One region of the Ensifer sp. LC384 genome, then DNA from elsewhere that is predicted to be linked to it. Evidence: riboswitches for the same ligand, from Rfam matches in the RefSeq annotation. Region 1 holds a riboswitch; each other region holds the start of a gene.
The links. Region 1 has a riboswitch for cobalamin ahead of BC363_RS29535 (aromatic ring-hydroxylating dioxygenase subunit alpha). Riboswitches for the same ligand answer to the same signal wherever they lie in the genome.
Positions count from the first base shown of each region.

Region 2: linked by a shared signal. The riboswitch ahead of BC363_RS11655 (DUF1636 domain-containing protein) and the one ahead of BC363_RS29535 (aromatic ring-hydroxylating dioxygenase subunit alpha) in region 1 are both predicted to bind cobalamin.
Region 3: linked by a shared signal. The riboswitch ahead of cobU (bifunctional adenosylcobinamide kinase/adenosylcobinamide-phosphate guanylyltransferase) and the one ahead of BC363_RS29535 (aromatic ring-hydroxylating dioxygenase subunit alpha) in region 1 are both predicted to bind cobalamin.
Region 4: linked by a shared signal. The riboswitch ahead of bluB (5,6-dimethylbenzimidazole synthase) and the one ahead of BC363_RS29535 (aromatic ring-hydroxylating dioxygenase subunit alpha) in region 1 are both predicted to bind cobalamin.

Region 1 is NZ_MBST01000067.1:60,426-66,243, reverse strand. It holds gene BC363_RS29550 (FAD-binding oxidoreductase) at 1-1,049, opposite strand, end outside; gene BC363_RS29545 (L-threonylcarbamoyladenylate synthase) at 1,097-2,071, opposite strand; gene BC363_RS29540 (DUF6656 family protein) at 2,159-2,758, opposite strand; cobalamin riboswitch at 3,075-3,277, shown strand; gene BC363_RS29535 (aromatic ring-hydroxylating dioxygenase subunit alpha) at 3,383-4,627, shown strand; gene BC363_RS29530 (hybrid-cluster NAD(P)-dependent oxidoreductase) at 4,629-5,726, shown strand; gene BC363_RS29525 (GH25 family lysozyme) at 5,771-5,818, opposite strand, start outside.
Region 2 is NZ_MBST01000011.1:99,611-105,428, forward strand. It holds gene BC363_RS11640 (iron ABC transporter permease) at 1-218, opposite strand, end outside; gene BC363_RS11645 (ABC transporter substrate-binding protein) at 294-1,247, opposite strand; gene BC363_RS11650 (ABC transporter ATP-binding protein) at 1,244-2,053, opposite strand; gene BC363_RS11655 (DUF1636 domain-containing protein) at 2,076-2,489, opposite strand; cobalamin riboswitch at 2,597-2,813, opposite strand; gene aspT (aspartate-alanine antiporter) at 3,235-4,944, shown strand; gene BC363_RS11665 (bifunctional aspartate transaminase/aspartate 4-decarboxylase) at 4,999-5,818, shown strand, end outside.
Region 3 is NZ_MBST01000011.1:32,509-38,326, reverse strand. It holds gene BC363_RS11360 (adenylate/guanylate cyclase domain-containing protein) at 1-1,045, opposite strand, end outside; cobalamin riboswitch at 1,340-1,795, shown strand; gene cobU (bifunctional adenosylcobinamide kinase/adenosylcobinamide-phosphate guanylyltransferase) at 1,933-2,457, shown strand; gene cobW (cobalamin biosynthesis protein CobW) at 2,461-3,525, shown strand; gene cobN (cobaltochelatase subunit CobN) at 3,596-5,818, shown strand, end outside.
Region 4 is NZ_MBST01000045.1:123,153-128,970, reverse strand. It holds gene BC363_RS25875 (LuxR family transcriptional regulator) at 1-94, shown strand, start outside; gene BC363_RS25870 (acyl-homoserine-lactone synthase) at 249-893, shown strand; gene BC363_RS25865 (DUF2865 domain-containing protein) at 1,071-2,156, shown strand; gene bluB (5,6-dimethylbenzimidazole synthase) at 2,065-2,862, opposite strand; cobalamin riboswitch at 2,907-3,116, opposite strand; gene BC363_RS25855 (SDR family oxidoreductase) at 3,223-4,044, opposite strand; gene BC363_RS25850 (phytanoyl-CoA dioxygenase family protein) at 4,136-5,329, opposite strand; gene BC363_RS25845 (LacI family DNA-binding transcriptional regulator) at 5,430-5,818, shown strand, end outside.

The sequences.
Region 1 (5,818 bases):
ATCGAGCCGCCTTCCGGCTTCTGCGCCGGCGACATGCTTTCGCGCATGTGCCACAGGGCCTTGCGCTGTTCTTCGCTGGTCGCAATCACCGCATTTTCGACAAGACCGGCGACGATGCCCTGCTCCAGCAGTTCATGCACCATGCGTTCGGCGCTTTCGGCGGAGTCGGAGGTGGAAATGTCGATGAGCACATACCACGGGTGAACGGTTTCCATCGGATCGCGCACATCAGGAATGTGCTTCGTCGTGAACTCGACACCAAGCCGCGGCATCAGTTCGAAACCGGTGAGCGCGGTCCCGCAGAGGCTTGACGCCTTGTCGAAGAGAGCCAGCGCATGCTCGACGCTGCCGACGCCGGCAAAGGCTACCTGATGGCCAAGGGGCTTCGGAAACATCTTGAGCACCGCGCCGGTGATCACGCCAAGCGTGCCTTCGGCACCGATAAACAGATCGCGCAGGTCGTAGCCCGTATTGTCTTTCTTCAGCCGCCGCAGCCCGTCCCAGACTTCGCCAGTCGGTAGCACCACCTCAAGGCCCAGGCAAAGCTGGCGCATGTTGCCATAGGCAAGCACTGCCGTGCCGCCGGCATTGGTCGATAGGTTGCCGCCGATGCGGGCCGAGCCTTCCGACCCCAGCGAAAGCGGAAACAGCCTGTCGTTGTCGTCGGCCGCCTTTTGAATGTCGGCGAGGATGCAGCCGGCATCGGCAACGATGACATTGCCGACGGGGTCGAGATCGCGAATCCGGTTCAGCCTTTGCAGCGACAGGACGATATCGGCCTTGCCTTCGCGCGGGATCTGACCCGCCACATGGCCGGTGTTGCCGCCCTGCGGAACGATTGCCGTTCGGGTCGCGGTTGCAAGCTTCATGATGCGCGACACTTCCTCGACGGAACCGGGGCGAAGCACCATGGGGGTGGTGCCCTTATAGAGCCCGCGGGATTCGATGAGATAGGGCGCAAGGTCTCCCGGGTTCGTCAGCGCATTGGCGCTGCCGACGATGTCGATGAAGGAGGCGATCAGTTCGGGAGAGGGGAGCGTCGTCGTCATGGCCCTGCCTTCGCAAATGCGCCCGCCGGCGCTTCAGTGTCGGTCGATCAGTCTCTGGGGGCGGCCGCACGCTGCAGCCGGTCGAGGATCGCCTCGCCCAACCCTTCGGAAGGGATCGGGCCGAAGGCGATGGTTGCGGCACCGCTGGCGTCCGCCCTCTTCATATAGTCGAAAAGATTGGCAGCCGCCTCGCGCAGGCTGCCTGCCGGGCTGAGGTCCAGCACGATCGCGGCGTGTTCTTCGCCCGGCAGCGCTGCATTGCCGAAGCGGATCAGGGCTTCTCCCGGGCGCACGTCGCCGGCCGCAAGCCGTACCGCCGCACCCGGCGCGTAATGCGAGGCGAGCATGCCAGGCGCCTCGATCGTCGCTCCGGCGCTCTCGGGCCTCGAGACGGCAAGGCCCGTCAATTTTTCGATTTCGCAGACGTCGAGACCGCCCGGACGCAGCAGATGCAGCGCCCCGTCCTCAACCTTGATGATCGTCGATTCAAGGCCGATCTCCGCCGAGCCGGCGTCGAGAATGAGCTTGAGGCGTGGGCCGAGATCGGCGTCAACATGGGCAGCACTGGTCGGGCTGATCTTGCCCGAGGTATTGGCACTGGGGGCCGCGAGCGGGCGGCCGAAACGGGCGATCACCCGACGGGAGAAACCGTCCGGCATGCGGATGCCGAGCGTGTCGAGGCCGGCCGAGGCGAGCGCATGCACGGAGCTTGCAGCGCGCTGGGGCAGGATCAATGTCAGCGGTCCAGGCCAGAAGGCTTCGGCCAGGCGCCGGGACAATGGGTCGAATGTCACATGGGCTTCGGCCATCGCAATATCGGACACGTGCGATATCAGCGGGTTGAAGCGCGGACGCCCTTTCATTTCATAGATGCGGCTGATCGCATCCGGATTGGTGGCATCCGCTGCCAGGCCGTAGACCGTCTCGGTGGGGATAGCGACGGGCTGGCCTTCGGCAAGCACGGTGCAGGCACGCTCGATCGCCCGTTCCGGCTCGGTCCGTGTATCGATGATTTCGGCCATGTCGCTTCCGTTTCCCTTTCCGAGGCTTCCTTAAAGGAGCCACGTCGAAAACAGAACGATTTTCTTCAAGGGATGCGGGTCGGCTGTTCAAAGACTGCGGATGATGCGCCTCAGTGCCTCGTCGCGTGCGCCAAGCATCAGGACATTCTTGAGCGCAACCTTCGGGTCGTCGGTGCGAAAGATCAACCCGTTGTCGCGGACGCTGCGATTGATGGTCATCTGACCCTCCTGCGCATCGGGTTCAATGGCGACGGCGAAATACATCCGGGAATAGCCGGTCTGGATGCGTTCGAAGAAGTGTTTTTCGTCGCCGAGGTCGCAGAAGAAGTTGGCAAAATAGAACGACCAGGTGACGTCCTTGGATTGGGCGAGATGCGTCCTGGCCGCCGTCACGTGGCAATATCCCAGATGCGGCCGGCCGGCGAGCGTGCGGTGGAAGATCATCTTCGGAAACTGGATCGAGGTATGGAAGCCGTTGATCCGCTTGTGCGTCGTTTCGCCAGCGGTCGTCAGCTTGTGGCCGGTGCGCTCGGCAACCTCGTCATAGCTCAGATAACGCCGTTCGCGCTGCGACCATTGGCGTCGATCGATCCGGCCGGTGCGCAGGAATTCCGTATGGGCCGCCACTTTCGGAGCGATCGTGGGCAGCTTCTCGGCTGCGGCGTCGTAGTATTTGAGCTTTGCCATGAACTTCAATGCGCTGTTTGCCGGTTCGGCCGGTTTCTCCGTCAGGCGACGCTAATGCATTATGGTTAATGGAAGATTTCACGCACGTGCGGGGATCCGCCTCAGCGAAACGAGAAGGCATGTCGCAAACTGGCGAAGGTCACGCGCTTTCACGCAAGCCTTGCCGGAAAAAGCGACAATTGCCCAATCCTTGATCTATCCCATTGTTTACAATGAAAAATGATCAAGCATGAGGCGTTTCGGACACTCGATGGGCGGTGTCGTCTTTCTGGAATCGGATGTCGTTAATCGGCAGTTGCGACGGCGGGCTCCGCGATTAGATATCCCTACTCAAGGTGCCGCCTTTTAGGGAGGGCGGAGAATTGGGAAGCCGGTCAAATCCCGGCGCTGCCCCCGCAACGGTGGTGGAGCGAAAGCCTCGGCACAAAGCCACTGGACGGTATCGTCCGGGAAGGCGCCGGGCTGGTCCTTGCGGACGGCTCCTGAGCCCGGAAACCAGCCTTGACGCGAATAGACCGTAACGGGTTGCGGCGGGCAGCCGGATCGGAGCCGTGATCGCACAGGCAATGCGCCTGCGCGGGTTCCAGTCCTGCCTCTCCGAAACAAGGCGAACGAGGACAGGACATGGACATCAAGGGCGATATGCTCCGCAAGCTGAAGGGTCGACGCGACGGCTACAGCCTCGACCGGGCCTTCTACATAGACCCCGACTACTACAGGCAGGATCTCGAAAGCATCTGGTACAAGGACTGGCTGTTCATCGGCCATGACTGCGAGATCCCACGCGCCGGCAACTATTTCACCGTCCAGGTCGGCGACTATCCCGTCGTTATCGTCCGTGACCGGCAGGGTACGATCCGCGCTTTGCACAACTCCTGCCGCCATCGCGGCTCTCGCGTCTGCTCGCAGCACAAGGGCTCCTCGGCCAAGCTCGTCTGTCCCTATCACCAGTGGACCTACGAGCTTGATGGTACGCTGCTCTTCGCCCGTCAGATGGGTGAGGATTTCGACAAGGCCGCCCACGGCCTGAAGCCGATCCACTGCGAGACGGTCGGCGGCTACATCTTCATCAATCTGTCCGAACAGCCGATGGATTTCGCCCCGTTCCGCGACATGGTCGCGCCCTATCTCGCCCCGCATCGTCTCGGCGAAACCAAGGTCGCCTTCGAAAGCACGATCATCGAGAAGGGCAACTGGAAGCTCGTCTGGGAAAACAACCGCGAGTGCTACCATTGCGCCGCAAATCATCCCGAACTCTGCCGCACCTATCCTGAAGCGCCGACGGCGACCGGTGTGCAGGGCGCCAAGGATGATCCGGTCATTGCCGCGCACTGGGCGAAGTGCGAAGCGGCCGGTCTGCCGAGCGAGTTCCGCATGTCGGATACCGGCCAGTTCCGCTCGGCGCGCATGCCCTTGATCGATGATGCCGAGAGCTACACCCTGTCCGGTGCCCGCGCCGTGCGGCGGCAGCTGTCTGCAGACGTCAGCCAGAAGCATATCGGCACGCTCCTGCTCTTCCATTATCCGTCGACCTGGAACCATGTGCTGGCCGACCATGCCATTACCTTCCGCGTCCTGCCGCTCGGGCCCGAGCTGACGCAGGTGACGACGAAGTGGCTGGTCAACAAGGACGCCGTCGAAGGTGTCGACTACAATCTCGAGGAACTGACGCATGTCTGGACCGAGACCAACGACCAGGACCGGCAGATCGTCGAGGAGAACGCCTTCGGCATCCGTTCTCCGGCCTACCAGCCCGGCCCCTATTCGCCCGATCACGAAGGCGGCGTGATGCAGTTCGTCGAGTGGTACTGCAAGTTCATGGAACAGCGCCTGCAGGGCGCCGCTGCACCGCTCTTCCGGGTCGCCTGACATGCAGATGGCATCCTCGTTTCATCACTTCGATGAGCTTCATGTCTGGATCGACAGGCAGCATATGCTCGAATGCACATCGGCGGTCGTCGAGACCGCCGATGTGATGACCTTTACCTTCCGGCCCGAGAAGCCGGCCTGGTTCCGCTATCTGCCCGGGCAGTTCGTCACGCTCGAACTACCGGTCGCTGGCGACGATCCGGTGATGCGGACCTACACCCTGTCGTCGACGCCCTCCCGGCCGCTGTCGATCGCTGTCACCGTCAAGGCACAGGCTGACAGCATCGGCACGCGCTGGATGTTTGATCATCTGAAGCCCGGCATGCGGCTGAAAGCCTTCGGCCCGCTCGGCGATTTCAGCTTCGTGCGGCATCCCGGCGAAAAATATCTCTTCATATCGGCGGGTTCCGGCGTCACGCCGATGATGTCGATGACGCGGTGGATGGCGGACTGCATTCCCGAGACCGACGTCACCTTCATTTCCTGCGCCCGACGGCCGGACGATCTTCTGTTTCGCTCGGAGCTCGAAGTGCTGGCGCGCCAGATGTCCGGCCTGAACCTCGGATTTGTGGTCGAGGGGCATGAGGCCCGGCACGGATGGCACGGGCTGCGCGGTCGCATCGACGGCGCCAAGCTGCCGCTGCTTGCGCCCGATTTCATGGAGCGTACGGTTTTCTGCTGCGGTCCGGAACCGTTCATGCGCGGCGTGCGCGAGCTCTTGAAGGCGGCCGGCTTCGACATGAGCCGCTACCACGAGGAAAGCTTCCAGCCGGCCGCAGCACCGGCAGCCGAGGAGATCGCAGTCAGGGCAGGGGCGGCAGCCGACGCCGACGCGCAAGGTGCCAAGGTGGTCTTCACCATGAGCGGCAAGGAGATCGAGGCCAGGCCCGGCCAGACCATCCTGCAGGCGGCGCGGGCCAATGGCGTCAGGATCGGTGCGGCCTGCGAAGGCGGCATCTGCGGAACCTGCCGGGTGATGAAGGTCGCCGGCGAGGTCGAGATGAACCACAATGGCGGCATTCTCGACGACGAAATCGACGAGGGCTACATCCTTGCCTGCTGCTCCCGGCCGCTCGGAGACGTGCAGATCGAAGCCTGACAGTGGTGACGGTCGCGGGGGGCGTATTCCCCGCGGCCGGCCCATCAGCGGCTGGCCGCCAGCCGCACCGCGCGGTCGTGTCGGCCGAAATC
Region 2 (5,818 bases), on a different contig from region 1:
ACAAGCCCGGCAAGCACGACCCGCGGCAGACGCACGTCCCAGACGATGCTTTCGCGGCCGGCCGACCAGACGACGTCAACGCTGCCGGGCGAAAGTTTTGAAGCGATGATCGACCAGACGGTCGAGACCGGGATCGGCGCCGACCCCAATGAGACTGCGGCAGTGATCGTCAGGCACAACAACAGCAGCGCCGCGAGAAAGGCGGTGGTGATCTTCACAGTCCGTCCATGGTGAGTTTTCGATGAGAATAGGAGAAGCGCGCCGGTCGGCGCGCGTCCGGCTGGTCGCTCAGCTTACATCGCCTGCCCGTGAAAGGCCTCGGCAAGCCGCGCAATGGCGTCGATGTTGCGCGGCCCCGGCGTCGCCTCGACATAGTCGAGCACGACGAAGCGGTCGTTCTTGACGGCATCGATGTTCCTAAAGGCGGGATTGCTCTTCATGAAGGCGATCTTCTGCTCGGCGGTCACCTCGCCATAGTTGACGATCACCACCACCTCGGGGTTCTTGTCGATCACCGGCTCCCAGGAAATCTCGGTCCAGCTTTTCTCCACGTCGTCCATGACGTTGACGCCGCCAGCCGCCTCGATCATCGCCGTCGGGATGCCGAAACGGCCCGATGTAAACGGCTTCTCCTCACCGGAATCATAGACGAAGACGCGCGTCGGACGCTCGATGACACCAATGCCGGTGACGATCCTGTCGAGATCGGCGCGATAGCCGTCGACAAGCGCCTGGGCCCGATCCTCGACACCGAAGATGCGGCCGAGATTGAGGAGATCGACGAACATGTCGTCCATCGTCGGCTTGCCCTTGGCCATGACGTGGATGCAGGATTCGGTCAGCTCATAGACGTTGATCTTGAAGGGTTCGAGCGTTTCCGGCGTCACCTCGCCGCCGACCTTCATGCCGTAGTTCCAGCCGGCAAAGTAGAAATCGGCGTCGGCATTGAGCAGCACCTCCTTGGTCGGGTATTTCTCCGAAAGCTCCGGCAGGGCCTTGACGCCTTCGCGCAGCTTTTCGTCCAGCGTCTTCCAGCCGGAAACGCCGGTATAGCCGACCATGCGATCCTGCAGCTTCAGGGCCAGCATCATTTCGGTGAGATTGACGTCGTTGGAGACGGCCCGCTTGGGGGCGGCATCGAAGGTCACCTCGCGGTTGCAGCTCTTGACGGTGACGGGAAAGGCAAGCGCCGGCGTCGCGGCAAGCGTCAGGAGCAGAAGGGCGGAGCTGGCGAATAAGGTCTTCATGATGACATCGATCCCTGTCGAGCGAGTGAAAAGGAAAAGCGCGCGCCGCTGGTAACGGCGTTGCTGTGGGCAGTGGCAGTAACGCCGAAGGCGGCGGAAAGCGCCTGCGGGTTGAGCACGTCTTCGGGCGGGCCGAAGGCCGTCATGCGGCCCTCCGTCAGGATCGCCACGTCGGTGGCAAATTCGGCGGCCAGGTTGATGTCGTGCAGCGTGGTGACGATCGTCAGCTGCAGCGTCTGCAACAGGTCGAGAATTTCGAGCTGGTGGCGGATGTCGAGATGGTTGGTCGGCTCGTCCAGGATGATGATGCGCGGCTGCTGGGCGAGCGCCCGGGCGATCAGCACCCGCTGCTTCTCGCCGCCCGAAAGCGTGGAGAATTGCCGTCCGGCAAGGTGGGTGAGATCGAGATGCTCGAGCGCATGTGCCACCGTCTCGCGATCCTTCGCTGTCCAACCGCTCATGCCTTCACGCCGGGGAATGCGCCCCATCATCACCACGTCGCGCACGCTGAAGGGAAAATCGCTCGGCATCTCCTGCAGCACGACGGCAATGATCTTGGCCGCCTCGCGCGCCGTCATCGCCCAGATGTCGACGCCATCGACCTCGATCGTGCCCGCTATCGGCTGGGCCGAGCGATAGAGGCAGCGCAGCAGCGACGTCTTGCCGGCACCGTTCGGGCCGAGGATGGCAAGGCGGCTGCCGGGCGCAATGGCAAAGTCGACCTCGCGGACCAGCCGCAGCTCCGGGCGCGGGCCCCAATCCAAGGCGCGGACCCGAAGGCCGGCCCCTGTCGCGGCGCAGCTCATCGGTTCATCCCTCTCCGCGCCATCATTGGAAATGCCCGCCGATGTCTTCGGAGACCAGCAGCGCTGCCGGAATGCGCGCCAGCGTCTTGCCGTTGAGCCCGCGCGGCCGCTCGGCCGCCCGCGTCATGCCGTCGCCTCGCCCGGCATAGGTCGTGGCGAAGGAAACGAGATCGTCGATATCCTCCTCGGGCGCGATATCGCCGAAAAGGTAGGTCGCCTTTCCCGTTGCCTGGAAGGCGATGGTGCAAGGCCTTGTGCAGGCGGCCATGCAGACCGTTCCAGCGATGGAAAAATCCTGGTCGAGCGGCTCGCCGAGCGCCGCAATGCTGCGGTTCAGCCGCTGGATCAGATCCGCGCCCGGCCGGCAGGGGCCGCCGGTGAAACGGCAATCGGTGCAGACCGTTATCTTGTGCTGTCGGGATGCCGGATTGGCCATATCTCTTCTCCGCCGGATTGGTCCGGAGAGAATGTGGCAAAGCGGTCTGATGACGGATGGCCGTCGCGCAAAAACCAGTTCTTTTCCATCGGAACACCCCGTCCGTTGTGGTTGATCGGTTCGATGGCAGGTCTCCTGGCTCGCGGGTCGCCGCGCATCCACGTCTTCCCGGCTGATCGCCAGTGACATGGTGTGAATGCGCTTTCCGCTCACAGTTGCGGGGGCAGCCACGGTTTCGGCCCCATTCGGGTCGTCCGTTCCGTGTTCCCTTTTCAGCCGCTTCCGCATTGTCGCGGTCGCAGCACCATCAAAGCCTTCGTCGCACACTTCGGCGGAGGTGACAACCGCCGGAACGGATCGGCCAAGGCATATCAACATGCGGCATATCTTCATGTGCATTTAGTTATGTAATATCATAACATAACGCAAGCCGAAAATGAGCTTGCCGAGCACCGACCTTTAGGAGCCCATCATAGTGCACCGAAGAACCACGGAAGCCTGCGGCCGGTTTCCAATGACCGCAAGCGACAGCCCGTAACGTCATCCGTTACTGTTACGTACTTGAAGACAAGCACAATCAGTGATGTGCTTTCAAAATAAGTGATTGCGTCCTTCAGTAAGGCAATCCACGCCGGCATTGTCTCCATTTCGCTCGTCGACGACAGCAGTTCTCGCGCGACGCAGTATCCAACCTGTCCGTGTAAATCCCGGATGCGAGTAGTGGTAACCAAGCTTTCTGAAAGGGATGACGGTGAACCCAATAGATTTTTTCGTTGAGACGCTTCGAAACTATCCTCCCGTGGCCGTCTTTCTTGCCCTCGGCATTGGTTTCCTGATCGGTCCGATCAAGGTCGCCGGGTTCAACCTTGGAAATGTCACCGCCACGCTTCTGGCGGGTGTCGTCATCGGGCAATTGGGGATCCAGGTTTCCGGCGACCTGAAGTCGACGCTGTTCCTTCTGTTCCTGTTTGCCGTCGGCTACGGCGTCGGCCCCCAATTCGTTCGCGGCCTGAGCACGGACGGCCCCAAGCAGATCCTCTTCGCCCTATCGGTATTGGTGCTGTGCCTGATCGTCCCGTATCTGTGCGCGCTCATCGCCGGGCTGCCGCTCGGCTATGGCGCCGGCATGTATGCAGGCTCTCAGACGATTTCGGCGGCCATCGGCGTTGCCAGCGATCAGATCAACGCGATGGGCTTAAGCGCCGAACAAGCCAAGACCTACACCGATCAGATCCCGATTGCCTATGCGGTGACCTATATCTGGGGCACCATCGGCTCGGCGATCATCCTGGCGCAGCTCGGCCCCAAGCTTCTCGGCATCGATCTTCCTGCCGCCTGCAAGGAATATGAGGCGAAGCTCGGCGGCGGATCCGAGAGCGGCGAACCCGGGATCACGCGCGCCTACCACGATTTCAGCCTCAGGGCCTATCGCGTCGACGAGGCGAGCGGGCTCACCGGAACGCCGGTCAAGAACCTGCTTCCCGGCATCCGCGTCTTCGTCGAACGGTTGCGGCGCGGCGGCCAGATCATCGAAGCGGACGGCAACACCGTGCTGCAGCCCGGCGACGTTGTCGCCTTTTCCGGCAGACGCGCCCTGCTCGTCGAGAACCTGGATACCAAGCTGCTTGAGGTCGAGGACAAGGAACTGCTGAACGCCGAAGCCGAGGTCGTGGACGTCTACGTGACCAGCAAGGCGCTCGCCGGCAGGACGCTCGCCGACGTCAGCACCGAAGATTGGGCGCGCGGCGTCTATGCCCGCAAGATCATGCGCTCGCTGGTCGAGATCCCGGTCCTGCCCGGCACGACCGTCGAACGCGGCGATATCGTCACCCTCGGCGGCGCCAGGAGACACGTCGAAGCCGCGATCAAGGCACTCGGCTTTGCCGATCGCCCGGTCGAAACGACCGACATTGCCTTCCTCGGCTGGGGGCTTTTCATCGGCGCCATGATCGGCGCCCTGACGCTGACGATCGGCGGCATACCGATCGGCATGTCCACCTCGGGCGGCGCGCTTCTCGCCGGCCTTGTGCTCGGATGGCTTCGCACCACCTACCCTGCCTTCGGCCGAATCCCGTCTCCGGCGCTCTGGCTGTTGAACACTCTGGGCTTGAACATCTTCATTGCCGTCGTGGGCATCGGCGCCGGCCCGGGCTTTGTCGCGGGACTGCAGGAGGTCGGCATTTCCCTGCTCCTGTGGGGCATCGTGTCGACGTCCGTGCCGATGATCGCTTCGGTCCTAATCGGCCACTACGTCTTCCGCTTTCATCCCGCGATCCTGTTTGGCGCCTGCGCCGGAGTGCGCACGACAACGGCGGCACTGGGCATGATTCAGGAAGCGGCCAAGAGCAAGGTTCCGGCGCTGGGATACGGCATGCCCTATGCCATCGGCAATACACTTTTGACCATTTTCGGTCTCGTCATCGTCATCCTGCTGGCACCCTCCGGCGGGCCGTAAACTAAGAGCATCGTTCCGAGAAACAGGGAACATCCTTTATTGGGAGTGTGGTTCATGTTGGACAGAAAATTCTACGACAGTATCTCCGATCTCAGCCCGTTCGAGATCAAGGACGAACTGATCAAGCTCGCCAAGGTGAGCGCTCAAAAATCCACCAAGGCATTCCTGAACGCCGGCCGCGGCAATCCGAACTGGACGGCGACGCGGGCGCGCGAAGCCTTCTTCCTGCTCGGCCAGTTCGCGCTGACCGAGGCGAAACGGGCCTATTACGACCCCAAGGCGGGCGTGGCAGGCATGCCGCCGCAGGACGGTGCCCATGCGCGGTTCCAGAAGTGGATCAAGAAGCAGCTTCAGACCGTCGCCGATACGGACGAGGAGGACGAGGGTGTTCCCGCCGCAAAGACCCTGTCCGACGTGGTCGCCTTTGCCATCAAGACGTTCAGATTTGAACCGGACGCCTTCGTGCACGAACTGACCGACTCGATCATCGGCGACAACTATCCCGTTCCGGACCGGGCGCTGCATCACAACGAAATCATCACGCATGAGTATCTCATGTGGGCGATGTGCGCCGGTCACCGGCCGGCCGTGAAGTTCGACCTCTATCCGGTCGAGGGCGGCACCGCGGCCATGTGCTACATCTTCAAGGCCTTGAAGAACGCGCGCATCCTGAACGCCGGCGACACGATCGCGCTCGGCACGCCCATCTTCACGCCCTATCTCGAGATGCCGCAGCTTGAGGATTATACCCTCAAGACCATCAATGTGAGCGCCGAGCAGGAAGACCGGTTCCAACTCACCGACGAAGATGTCAAGGCACTCGAAAACCCCGAAGTCAAGGCGCTGTTCCTGGTCAATCCCGGCAACCCGTCCG
Region 3 (5,818 bases), on a different contig from region 1:
GAGCATCCGCAATCCCGCGCGTCACTTCGTCTTGCAGCGCAAAGACATCGGCGAGTGAACCGTCGAACTTTCCGGCCCAAACGTGTCCTCCGCTGAGTGAGTCGATGAGCTGGGCATTGATGCGGAGTTGTTCTCCGGCGCGCTGCACACTGCCTTCGAGGACATATCTGACACCGAGTTCCTCGGACACCTGCCTGGGCGTCACCGCCTTACCCTTGTAGGTGAAGGTCGAGTTGCGCGCGATGACAAACAAACCGGACACCTGGGCCAGCTCGGTAACGAGGCCGTCGGTCATGCCGTCGGCGAAATATTCCTGCTTGGGATCATCGCTCACATTAGCAAACGGGAGCACTGCGATCGACGGCTTATCCGGCGGGCTCAGGTCCGAGCGTTGGCTCGAGGCTGCTTCCATGGCCGGCTCCCACGACCGCCACCAAGCCACACCGCCAGCGACGCCGAGCACCACAGCAAGCGTTACGAGCGTTGCCCAGCGTCTTATGCGGCGTCCCGTGACGGTTGCACCGCTGGGGCGAGCTTCGCCCAGCCAGAGGCGGTAGGTCCGCACCGGCTTTTCGATATGCTTCAGGCGCTGTTCGCCGAGAAAGACGAAGCCGACGTCCAGGTGCTTCTCAACTTGGTCGTAAGCGGTGCCGGAGATGACTATTCCGCCGGGTTCGGCCAGGCTCTGCAGCCGCTCGGCGATGATGACGCCATCGCCTTGGATGTCGTCGCCCTCAACGATAACGTCGCCGAGATTGATGCCGATACGGAATTCCAGCCGGCGCTCATCGACGCCGCGGCTCTCGGACTTCGCCCGCTGCACCTCCACCGCACAGCGGACCGCCTCGACGACACTGTGGAACTCGACCAGCAAGCCGTCGCCCATGGTCTTGATCAACCGCCCGCGATGCGCGGCAATCCTTTGTTCGAACAGTTCGTGCAGATCGGCCTGAAAGCGCGCGCAAGTGCCCTCCTCGTCGGCTTGGCTGAGTAGCCCATAGCCGGAAACGTCGGCAATCATCACGGCAGCAAGCCTGCGTTCCATTTGCCTTCCGGATAAACGAAGTCGCTTTGTCGATTACTTTGTCGAAATATCTTGTATTGCTAAAATATACTTCATTTGCTGCGGAATATCCTCCGTTTCCTGAGATCGAGTTCGTATCGCGGGAAACCTCTCCGCGCCCGCACAACTTTCGCGACCGCATTCGGAGCCAGGGTGTCTTTGCGCCCCGGCCTTGATTGGTGGCATGTGCGACTGAATGCTGGCGAATTGTCGCGTGCCGCATCTCGATGGGTGGCGTGTCGCACGCGTCGATTGACTTTGGTGCGCCCGCTTCCTAATCATCGGATGTTGGATGGTTTCCCCGGATCGTGGCGATGCGGGGGAATAATTGGGAATGTGACGGATGGACCCAAATCGGGCATCCTTATCGCAGCCGACCCCGCGACTGTAGAACGGTCAGGGTTCGCCATCGGGCTGAAGGCCGGCTTCCGTTCGATTGCATGGGGCAATCGCAGGTGGTTTGGAAATCAGTCGGAAAAGCCACTGGCGTGGCTTCGTGATCAGCCGGGTTGGACGCCTCTTCTTCTACGAATCGTCCGCCTTTCACGAAACCGCCCACAGCGCCGCGCGTCGGAGACGACGCGCAAAGGTTCGCTGTGGCACCGGAAAGCGCCGGGAAGGTGAGGCGGGCCGTTCGGGCCCAGGCATCGGTGTTCGCGTCATAACGGGGCACGATGCAGTGGACCCGTGACGCCGTGAGCCAGGAGACCTGCCGTCCGACAGGGGCATTCCGCCCGAAGGGAAGCCCGCTTCCCACGCCATCACGGAGGTTGTCTTGGCTCATAGATCGTTTCCCGAACGCGCCTTAGGCGCGGTGAAATCCTGTTGCCGCACGAATTCGCTACCAAGCACATGAGGCCGCAACGCACATGAGCAATTCCAGTGCCGGGCCGGTTCTCGTCCTCGGCGGCGCCCGTTCCGGCAAATCCAGCTTTTCCGAAAGGCTCGTCGAAGCCTCGGGGCTAAACATGCACTATGTCGCGACCGGCCGTGCCTGGGACGACGAGATGCGCGAGCGCATCGACCATCACCGGGCAAGGCGCGGCGATGGCTGGACGACGCATGAGGAGCCGCTCGATCTCGTTTCGCTGCTGACACGCATCGATGACGGAAACCGCGTGGTTCTCGTCGACTGCCTGACGCTGTGGGTTACCAACCTGATGATGGAAGGACGCGACATGGCGGCGGAGTTCGCCGCCCTGGCCGCCTTTCTGCCTGAGGCGCGGGCGCGCCTGATCCTTGTTTCCAACGAAGTCGGCCTCGGCATCGTGCCCGAGAACCGCATGGCCCGCGACTTCCGCGACCATGCCGGCCGGCTTCACCAGATCGTTGCGGAGAAATCTGCGGAAGTTTACTTTGTCGCGGCCGGTTTGCCGCTGAAAATGAAGGGTTGATCCATGACCACTGCGAGAGCCAACCAGGGCAAGATCCCGGCGACCGTCATCACCGGCTTCCTTGGCGCCGGCAAGACGACGATGATCCGCAACCTGCTGCAGAACGCTGACGGCAAGCGCATCGCGCTGATCATCAACGAGTTCGGCGATCTCGGCGTTGACGGCGACGTGCTGAAGGGCTGCGGCGCGGAGGCCTGCTCGGAGGACGACATCATCGAGCTCACCAATGGCTGCATCTGCTGCACGGTTGCCGATGATTTCATCCCGACCATGACCAAGCTGCTCGAGCGCGAAAAGCGTCCGGATCACATCATCATCGAAACCTCGGGTCTGGCGCTGCCGCAACCGCTGATCGCCGCCTTCAACTGGCCGGACATTCGCAGCGAAGTGACCGTCGATGGCGTCGTCACCGTGGTCGACAGCGCCGCAGTTGCCGCCGGGCGCTTTGCCGATGACCACGACAAGGTCGATGCGCTGCGCGTCGAGGACGACAATCTCGACCACGAAAGTCCGATCGAGGAACTGTTCGAGGACCAGCTGACCGCTGCCGATCTGATCGTGCTCAACAAGACCGATCTGATCGACGCATCCGGCCTCAAAGCCGTGCGCGACGAGGTGTCTTCGCGCACCAGCCGCAAGCCAACGATGATCGAGGCGAAGAACGGCGAAGTGGCCGTTGCCATCCTGCTCGGCCTCGGTGTCGGCACGGAAAGCGATATCGCCAACCGCAAGTCTCACCACGAGATGGAGCATGAGGCCGGCGAGGAGCATGACCACGATGAGTTCGACAGCTTCGTCGTCGAGCTCGGCGCGATCGCCGATCCGGCAGCCTTCATCGATCGCCTCAAGGGCGTGATCGCCGAGCATGACGTGCTGCGCCTGAAGGGCTTTGCCGATGTGCCCGGCAAGCCGATGCGGCTCCTGATCCAGGCCGTTGGCGCGCGTATCGACCAGTATTACGACCGTGCCTGGGCGACCGGCGAAAAGCGCGGCACGCGCCTCGTCGTCATCGGCCTGCACGATATGGACGAAGCAGCGGTGCGCGCCGCCATCACCGCGCTCGCCTAACTCTTTGAAGCAACGCAATTCCAGGAAAGCGTTTCACACGTTTCCTGGAATTGCTTGAACGGACAGAACAATGCATCTGCTTCTCGCCCAGAAAGGAACGATCGCCGACGGCAACGAGGCGATCGACCTGGGGCAAACGCCGGCGGACATCCTTTTCCTGTCGGCCGCCGACACCGAGCTTTCGTCGATCGCAGCGGCCCATGGCCGGCGCGACGGAGATCGGGGCCTGCGCATCGCCAGCCTGATGAACCTGATGCATCCGATGTCGGTCGACACCTATGTCGAACGCACGGCAAGGCATGCGAAGCTCATCGTGGTCAGGCCGCTCGGTGGCGCCAGCTATTTCCGTTATGTGCTGGAAGCATTGCATGCCGCCGCCGTCACCCACCGTTTCCAGATCGCGGTGCTGCCCGGCGACGACAAGCCGGACCCTGGCCTCGAGCCGTTTTCGACCGTCGAGCCCGACGACCGGCAGCGCCTCTGGGCCTATTTCACCGAGGGCGGCGCCGACAATGCCGGGTTGTTCCTCGACTATGCCGAGGCGCTGATCTCGGGCGCAGAGAAGCCACAACCGGCAAAGCCGCTCCTAAAGGCCGGTATCTGGTGGCCGGGTGCGGGCGTCATCGGCGTCCGGGAATGGCTGGGGTGCGTTCAAGGGGGCGTGGTAGCGGAGGAGGGATTCGAACCCCCGACCGTCGCGATCTGCTTTTACCGTGCCCTCGTTCAGAGCGGCGAGACGCGGCCGGTCGAGGCGCTGATCGATGCGCTTGCCGCAGAAGGCATGCGCGTGCTGCCGCTGTTCGTGGCCAGCCTCAAGGATGCCGTTTCGGTCGGCACGCTGCAATCGATTTTTTCCGAGGTCGCACCCGACGTGGTGATGAACGCCACCGGCTTTGCCGTCTCGTCCCCCGGCGCCGACAGGCAGCCGACCGTGCTGGAATCGACCGGCGCGCCGGTGTTGCAGGTGATCTTCTCCGCCTCGTCGCGCGCCCAATGGCAGGCCTCGCCGCAGGGGCTGATGGCACGCGACCTGGCGATGAACGTCGCCTTGCCCGAGGTTGATGGCCGCGTCCTTGCGCGCGCCGTCTCGTTCAAGGCGGCTTCGATCTACGATCCCAAGGTGGAAGCCAATATCGTCGGCCATGAGCCGCTTTCCGACCGGGTGCGTTTTGCCGCCAGGCTCGCCGTCAACTGGGCAAAGCTGCGCCGCGCCAGGCCGGCGGAGCGGCGCATCGCCATCGTCATGGCCAACTACCCGAACCGCGACGGCAGGCTCGGCAACGGCGTCGGGCTCGATACGCCGGCGGGCACCGTCGAGGTGCTGCGCGCCATGGCGGGCGAAGGCTACCCGGTTGCCGGCGTGCCGGAGGACGGCGACGCATTGATCCGCTATCTGATGGCCGGGCCGACCAATGCGGCGAGCCGCGACCGCGAGATCCGCGAAGTCATTTCACTCAGCGATTACAAGGCGTTCTTCGATTCGCTTCCGAAACAGATTCAGGATGAGGTCGGCGGCCGCTGGGGCGCGCCCGAAACCGATCCGTTCTTCCTCGATGGCGCTTTCGCGCTGCCGCTCGCCCGCTTCGGCGAGGTTGTCGTCGGTATCCAGCCGGCGCGCGGCTACAACATCGATCCGAAGGAAAGCTATCACTCGCCGGATCTGGTGCCACCGCATGGCTACCTCGCCTTCTATGCCTTCCTGCGCAACACGTTCGGGGCGCAGGCCATCGTGCATATGGGCAAACACGGCAATCTGGAATGGCTGCCGGGCAAGGCCTTAGCGCTGTCGGAGACCTGTTATCCCGAGGCGATCTTCGGGCCGCTGCCGCATGTCTATCCCTTCATCGTCAACGATCCCGGCGAGGGAACGCAGGCCAAGCGCCGCACCAGCGCCGTTATCATCGACCATCTGACGCCGCCGCTGACGCGGGCGGAATCCTATGGGCCGCTGAAGGACCTCGAGGCGCTGGTCGACGAATATTACGACGCCGCCGGCGGCGATCCGCGCCGGCTCAGGCTCTTGAGCCGGCAGATCCTCGACCTCGTGCACGACATAGGGCTTGATCACGACGCCGGTATCGACAAGGGCGACAGCGACGACAAGGCACTGGAAAAGCTAGACGCCTATCTCTGTGACCTCAAGGAAATGCAGATCCGCGACGGCTTGCACATCTTCGGCGTGGCGCCGGAGGGGCGGTTGCTCACCGACCTGACAGTGGCGCTGGCGCGGGTGCCGCGCAGCCTCGGCGAAGGCGGCGACCAGAGCCTGCAGCGTGCAATCGCTATCGATGCC
Region 4 (5,818 bases), on a different contig from region 1:
CTTCATGACCAACGCCCGCCGAAAGCTCAACGTCGTTTCCAACACGCAGGCCGTGGCGCAGGCCGTTCGCCATGCGCTGATCCCAACGGTTTGATCCCGCTCCAAGACGCTCCTCCTTCGCCCATCTGAAAACCCATCGAAATTTAGAGGGAAAAAGCCGTTTCAGGAACTGTCACTACCGACAGTTTCGTCACTGCCGCAGGACTGACAGCATCGCGCCATCCCCCAAAACAAGGATGGAGAAAACGATGATCAGGATCCTCAACGGCAGGACACGCGGACAGCACCCACAGGCCATCGACGAGATGTTCAAGCTGCGCAAGCGCGTCTTCCACGATTTCCTGAAATGGGACGTGCAGACCGATGGGGAATGGGAGATCGACAATTATGACAAGTCGAATCCGCTCTATGTGCTGTCCTATTCGCCGGAGACGGGAAAGCTGCGCGGATCGCTGAGATTGCTGCCGACGCTCGGCCCCAACATGCTGGACGATACGTTTCCAATCCTGCTTGGTGACAACCCGCAGATCCGCAGCGCCTCGATCTGGGAATCGAGCCGCTTCTGCATCGACCCGGGGATCTCCCAGGACCGCGCCTCGAACCAGGTGACCGTGGCCGCCGCAGAACTGATGTGTGGTGTCGGTGAACTCGGACTTGCGTCCGGTATCAGCCATATCGTGACGGTGACCGACGTCTTCCTCGAGCGGATGTTCCGCCGCATGGGTTGCCCCGGCGAGCGTATCGCCGACCCGCACCGGATCGGCTCAGTCTATGCCGTGGCAGTCGCCTGGGAGGTGACGCCGTCGCTGCTCAGTACCATGAAGGCAGTAGCAGCGATCGACGGTACGGTTCTCGAACGGCCGATGTCGCTGGAAACGGCGCGCGCCGCCTGATCTCGGATCAGCACCGTCCGTTCCTCCCATCGGACGGAGCTGTTAACGCAATGCGAGGCTTGTCGTTGCACCGGCGGCGACAAGCCTTATGATAGGGCGGAAACAGGAATTGCCGGCGGCGACCGATCCCGCACAACAAGGGTGGCGCCCGTGCGGTTGCAGGAAGAGACGTTCGCCTTGTTCCGGAACATCAAAACCCTTGCGGCGGCGAGCCTGCCGTTGCTTCTGGTTCTGGCCGATCAGGCGCTGGCCTCCAGCGTATGCGACCGCCTGAACACCCGGCTTGCCGAATTCCCCGCCGCCATCGCGACAACGGCCGACACGCGCGACTATGCGAGCGCGATTTCCAGGCAGAACATCGAGTTGCGCCGGGCGCGCAACGACCGCCGACGCGCCGGCTGCGGCACGGGCAGCGTCGTCGTCTTCAACGGCGGCGACCCGAATATCTGCGCCGACATCAACAGCCTGATCGCCGAGATGGAAGACAATCTGCGCATCCTCAAGTCAGAGCGCCAGCAGCTCATGTCAGGCGATGGCGACGATACGCGACGACGCATCCTGGCCGCGCTCGAAATCAACGGTTGTTACGGCGATCGCGAGGAGTTCGCCAGCGCCGACCCGGATGAGCCGGAAACGCATCGCAACATCCTGCGCGATCTGCCGCCGGACGAATCCTACGGCCCGATGCTACGGGACCACGAAGCAGGCACCTACCCGCCGGAAAGCGGCGTCTATTCCGGCACGCTTCGCACCATGTGCGTACGCACCTGTGACGGCGCCTTCTTCCCGATCTCGTCCGAGGCGAGCCCGGCGGATTTCGCCCGCGACGAGCAGGCCTGCCGCGCCCGTTGCCCGGACGCGGAAACTGAACTCTTCTTCCACGAGCTTGCAACCGAAGAGAGCGACCAGATGGTCTCCGCCTCGACGGGGCGCCCCTATACGGAACTGCCGAACGCTTTCGCCTATCGCACGCGTGGCGTCGGCAAGCCCGGAGTTTGCAGCTGCCGAATTCCAAAGACGGCGGCCACAACGCCCAAGGCTGGCGGCGGCAATACCGGCAGCAGCGAATCGTCGATCATGGTCATCGAAGGCAAGAAGGAAGCGGCAGCCGCTGCCGCCAAAGCGGCTACGGAAGAGCGCCCCTACGATCCCGCCAAGAGCAAGGTGCGGATCATCGGCCCGACGTTCCTTCCCCAGGAGGAAACGTCGATCGATCTACGCCATCCGAAGGGTCCGGGCTACCAGCCGGTCCAGAACAACTGATCAGCGTGCCGGACTCCGCACCGCGTCGCGTTCCCCAACCTTCCTCGAATACCAGTTCCTCCAGCGGCAGCCGCTGGCGCCAACCCTTCACCGCAAGTTCAGGCTCCTGGTAGAGGTGGTCGACGAAGCCAAGGCAAAGCCAGGCGACAATCTCGATGTGATCGGGAATGCCGAGTATCGCCTTGATCTCACTTTCGTGAAAGATGCTGACCCAGCCGACGCCGACGCCTTCGGCGCGCGCGGCGAGCCACAGATTTTGCACGGCACAGACGGTGGAATAAACATCCATCTGCGGATTGTGGGTGCGCCCAAGAACGACCGCCCCGCCGCGCGTGCGGTCGCAGGTGACGCAGATGCTGAGCGGTGCCTTGCGGATCCCCTCCAGTTTCAGCGAGCGGTATTTCGCTTGGCGATCACCGTCAAACATCAGTGCAGCTTCATCGTTGGCGCGCGAAAAGGCCTGCCATACTCGCTCGCGGGTCTCTGCCCGGCGCACGACGACAAAATTCCATGGCTGCATGAAACCCACCGACGGCGCGCGGTGCGCGGCATTCAGCAGGCGCATCACCACATCGTCGGGCAAAGGCTCGGCCAAGAACTGGTCCCGGACATCCCGGCGCGTCTCGATCGCCCTATAGACGGCTTCACGCTCGTCGGGTGAAAAGGCCTCGGCGGCTGCAAGGCCGCCATTCGCGTCAGTCCGCATCGTTCGATCCCCAACAATGCACAACCTTCCGCCGTCCGCGCGGATATCGGTCCATCTTGCCAGGCCGGTCTTCTGACTTCGGATCAACCGGCCGCCTCACCTTCCCAGATCACATGAGGATCCAGTGGCAAGACCTTGAGTAAGCTCAAAATCCCTAGAGGCAGCCGTCCCCGTCACAGCGTTGGGCACGTTCCGGAGTGACACCGGATTCCCGATTCTCCCGCATCGCGGGCACCTGACGGTGCCATATGGACACAGGCGGAATGGAAAGACAAGCAAACCCGAGATGGCGGCCCCGGCAGTCCCAAGGTCAATCGGCAGCGACCGATGTTTGCGACCCGCCGCCCGTGCCGCTCGCTGTCAGAGCGGCGCGACCGGATGCGGCGAGCCGTCATAGCCGCCCCAGACCGACTGATCGAAGCAGATGACCGAACCCGTCATCAGTCCGGATTCATCCGACGACAGATAAGCACAGGCACGCGCGACCTCTTTTGGGTCGACGAGGCGGCCGAAGGGCTGGCTGGCGGCGGCCTTTTCGAGCCAGTCGGCAGCCGCCCCGTGAAACTCGCGCTGGATGCGGTCTTCGCCCTCGGAAGCCATCCAGCCGATATTGAGGCCGTTGACGCGAATGCGGTTGCGCAGCAGCGCATAGGCGGTGTTCTTGGTCAGAGTCTCCAGGGCGCCCTTCGACGAGCAATAGGCGGCGATGAACGGCTGCCCGGCCATCGCCGACATCGAACCGATGTTGACGATCGTTCCCTGCGTGCCCTCGCGGCGCATAACCTTGACCGCCTCCTGCATCAGGAAGAAGGGCGCACGGACATTGATGGCGAACATTCGGTCGAACAGCTCGGGGCTGGTGTCGAGAATGGTACCGCGATCGGTAATCGCCGCCGCGTTGACCAGGGCATCGACACGCCCGAATGTCGCGTCGCAGGCACTGACGACCTTGCGGGCATCCTCGACCTTTTCTAGGTCGGCCTCGACGTAATGCACCTGCGCGCCGGTTGCCTTGCGGATCTGCTCGGCCTTCGCTTCGCCCTTGGCCGCGTTGCGTCCGCAGATGACGACGCCTCGCGCGCCACGTTCCGCAAACAGGCTGGCGATCGTTGCGCCCAGCCCCTGCGTACCACCGGTGACGATGGCGATCTTGCCGTCGAGACGGCCATATTGCTCGGTCATGAAAGTCCTCCCAGGAGTGAATGTCTCATCGAAACGGGAAAACGGCCCCCGCCGCAGAGCGCCGGGGACCTGAGATATCTATGCCTGTCCTTCAGCTCAGTTTGCGCTGTGCCTGCTCGTCAAGCGCGCTTCGGAAATCCGCATCGCTCCACTTGCCCGCAAGCGCCTCATGCATCAGTTGCGCCTGGGTTTTCGGCGCCAGGCCGCCCAGCGGCGGATCGCGATCGAGATTGGTCGGGAAGGAATAGCCCTCGGCACAGGACGCAATCGCATTGGCCGCCTCACTGGCCGAAAGCGTGCCCGATGCCATCAGGGCCGCAAGCGCCGGGTAGAGCGCCGCGCTCATCTTGACGCGATCGACAGTCTCCATCGCCCGCCCGAAGGCCGACGACACCTGAAGCAGGTTGGCAACGCGCTTGATATCGGTCGAACGGTTGCTGCCGGCCGCATGGAACAGCGCCGGGTTGAAAAAGACGACATCGCCCTTTTCCAGCGGCAACTGCACGTGATGCTCATCGAAATAGGCACGGAACTCCGGGCGCTTCAGCGCGAGATAGCCGGGCACATAGGTCTGGCTATAGGGAAGGAAAAGCGTCGGGCCGCTCTCAAGCGGCATGTCGCAATGGGCAACCGCCCCTTGTAACGTCAGCACCGGCGATAGCCGGTGCACATGCGCCGGATACTGCTCGATGACATCAGAGGTCTGGAAGCCCAGATGGTAGTCGCGATGGGCCGACTGCGATGCGCCGCCTGGATTGACGCGATTGACCTGTGCCGTCATCTGATAGTTCGGACCAAGCCAGGCTTCGCTGACGAGCGCTATAATGGCGTTGGCGTAATATGCGGCGAAGCTCTCAGGGCTTTTCAGGCAGTGCTTTTCGAGCGAGTTCCAGATGCGGTCGTTGGCACCGGGCTTGGCGAAGTGATCGCCGCCGCCGCTGTTGGTGCGGTGTTGCTCATCGATAATGGCGCCGAAAATACCGCTGGCGGCATCGATGACCGTCGTGTCTGCGTAAGCGCGCTTGAACACCGCGACGCCGGGCCCGGTCGCAAGCGCCTCGCAGATCTCGGCCAAGGCGGCGCGGCGTCCCTCGGCCGTGGCGCAGGCAGCAACCAGCCTGGCGCTGTCATAGATCAGCACATTCTTCTCGCAGGCGAGCGCGTGCGGATAGTCCGCAAGGTTTGTCCGGCGCTCCACTTCGGCCCGGAACGCTTCGATGTCGCAGGCATCCTCACTCAGCCACACGCGGCCGAGGCGCTGGCGCGCATTGTTGTCGGTCTTCATCCCGCTCCTCCTCAGAAACTTTCGATGTCCCGACTATAGGCGCCGCAAAATCGTGATATAGAGCAGAAATCCATCAAAAAACCATCAGGAGGGATCGTCGTTGGCTCATCCGTTTCTGGTCAAGGACATCGCCTTTCAAGCGGGGCTCAGCACCGCGACCGTCGATCGCGTCTTGAATGGTCGTCCTGGCGTACGCCGGCAGACCGAAGCGCGGGTGCGAGCCGCCATCCGAGAGTTGGAGAAGCAGCAATCCGGATTGGACGTTCAGGGCCAGAAGCGCGCGATCGACATCGTGATGGAGGCGCCGGAACGCTTCACCGAGGCGGTTAGGCAGGCATTCGAAGCCGAGGCGCCGACCTTCATGCCGACAACCTTCCGTTGCCGTTTCCACTTCGCCGAAACCATGCGCCCGTACGACATCGCGCAACTGCTCGATCGCATCCGTCTGCGCGGCACCGACGGCGTCGTGCTGAAGGCACCTGATGTGCC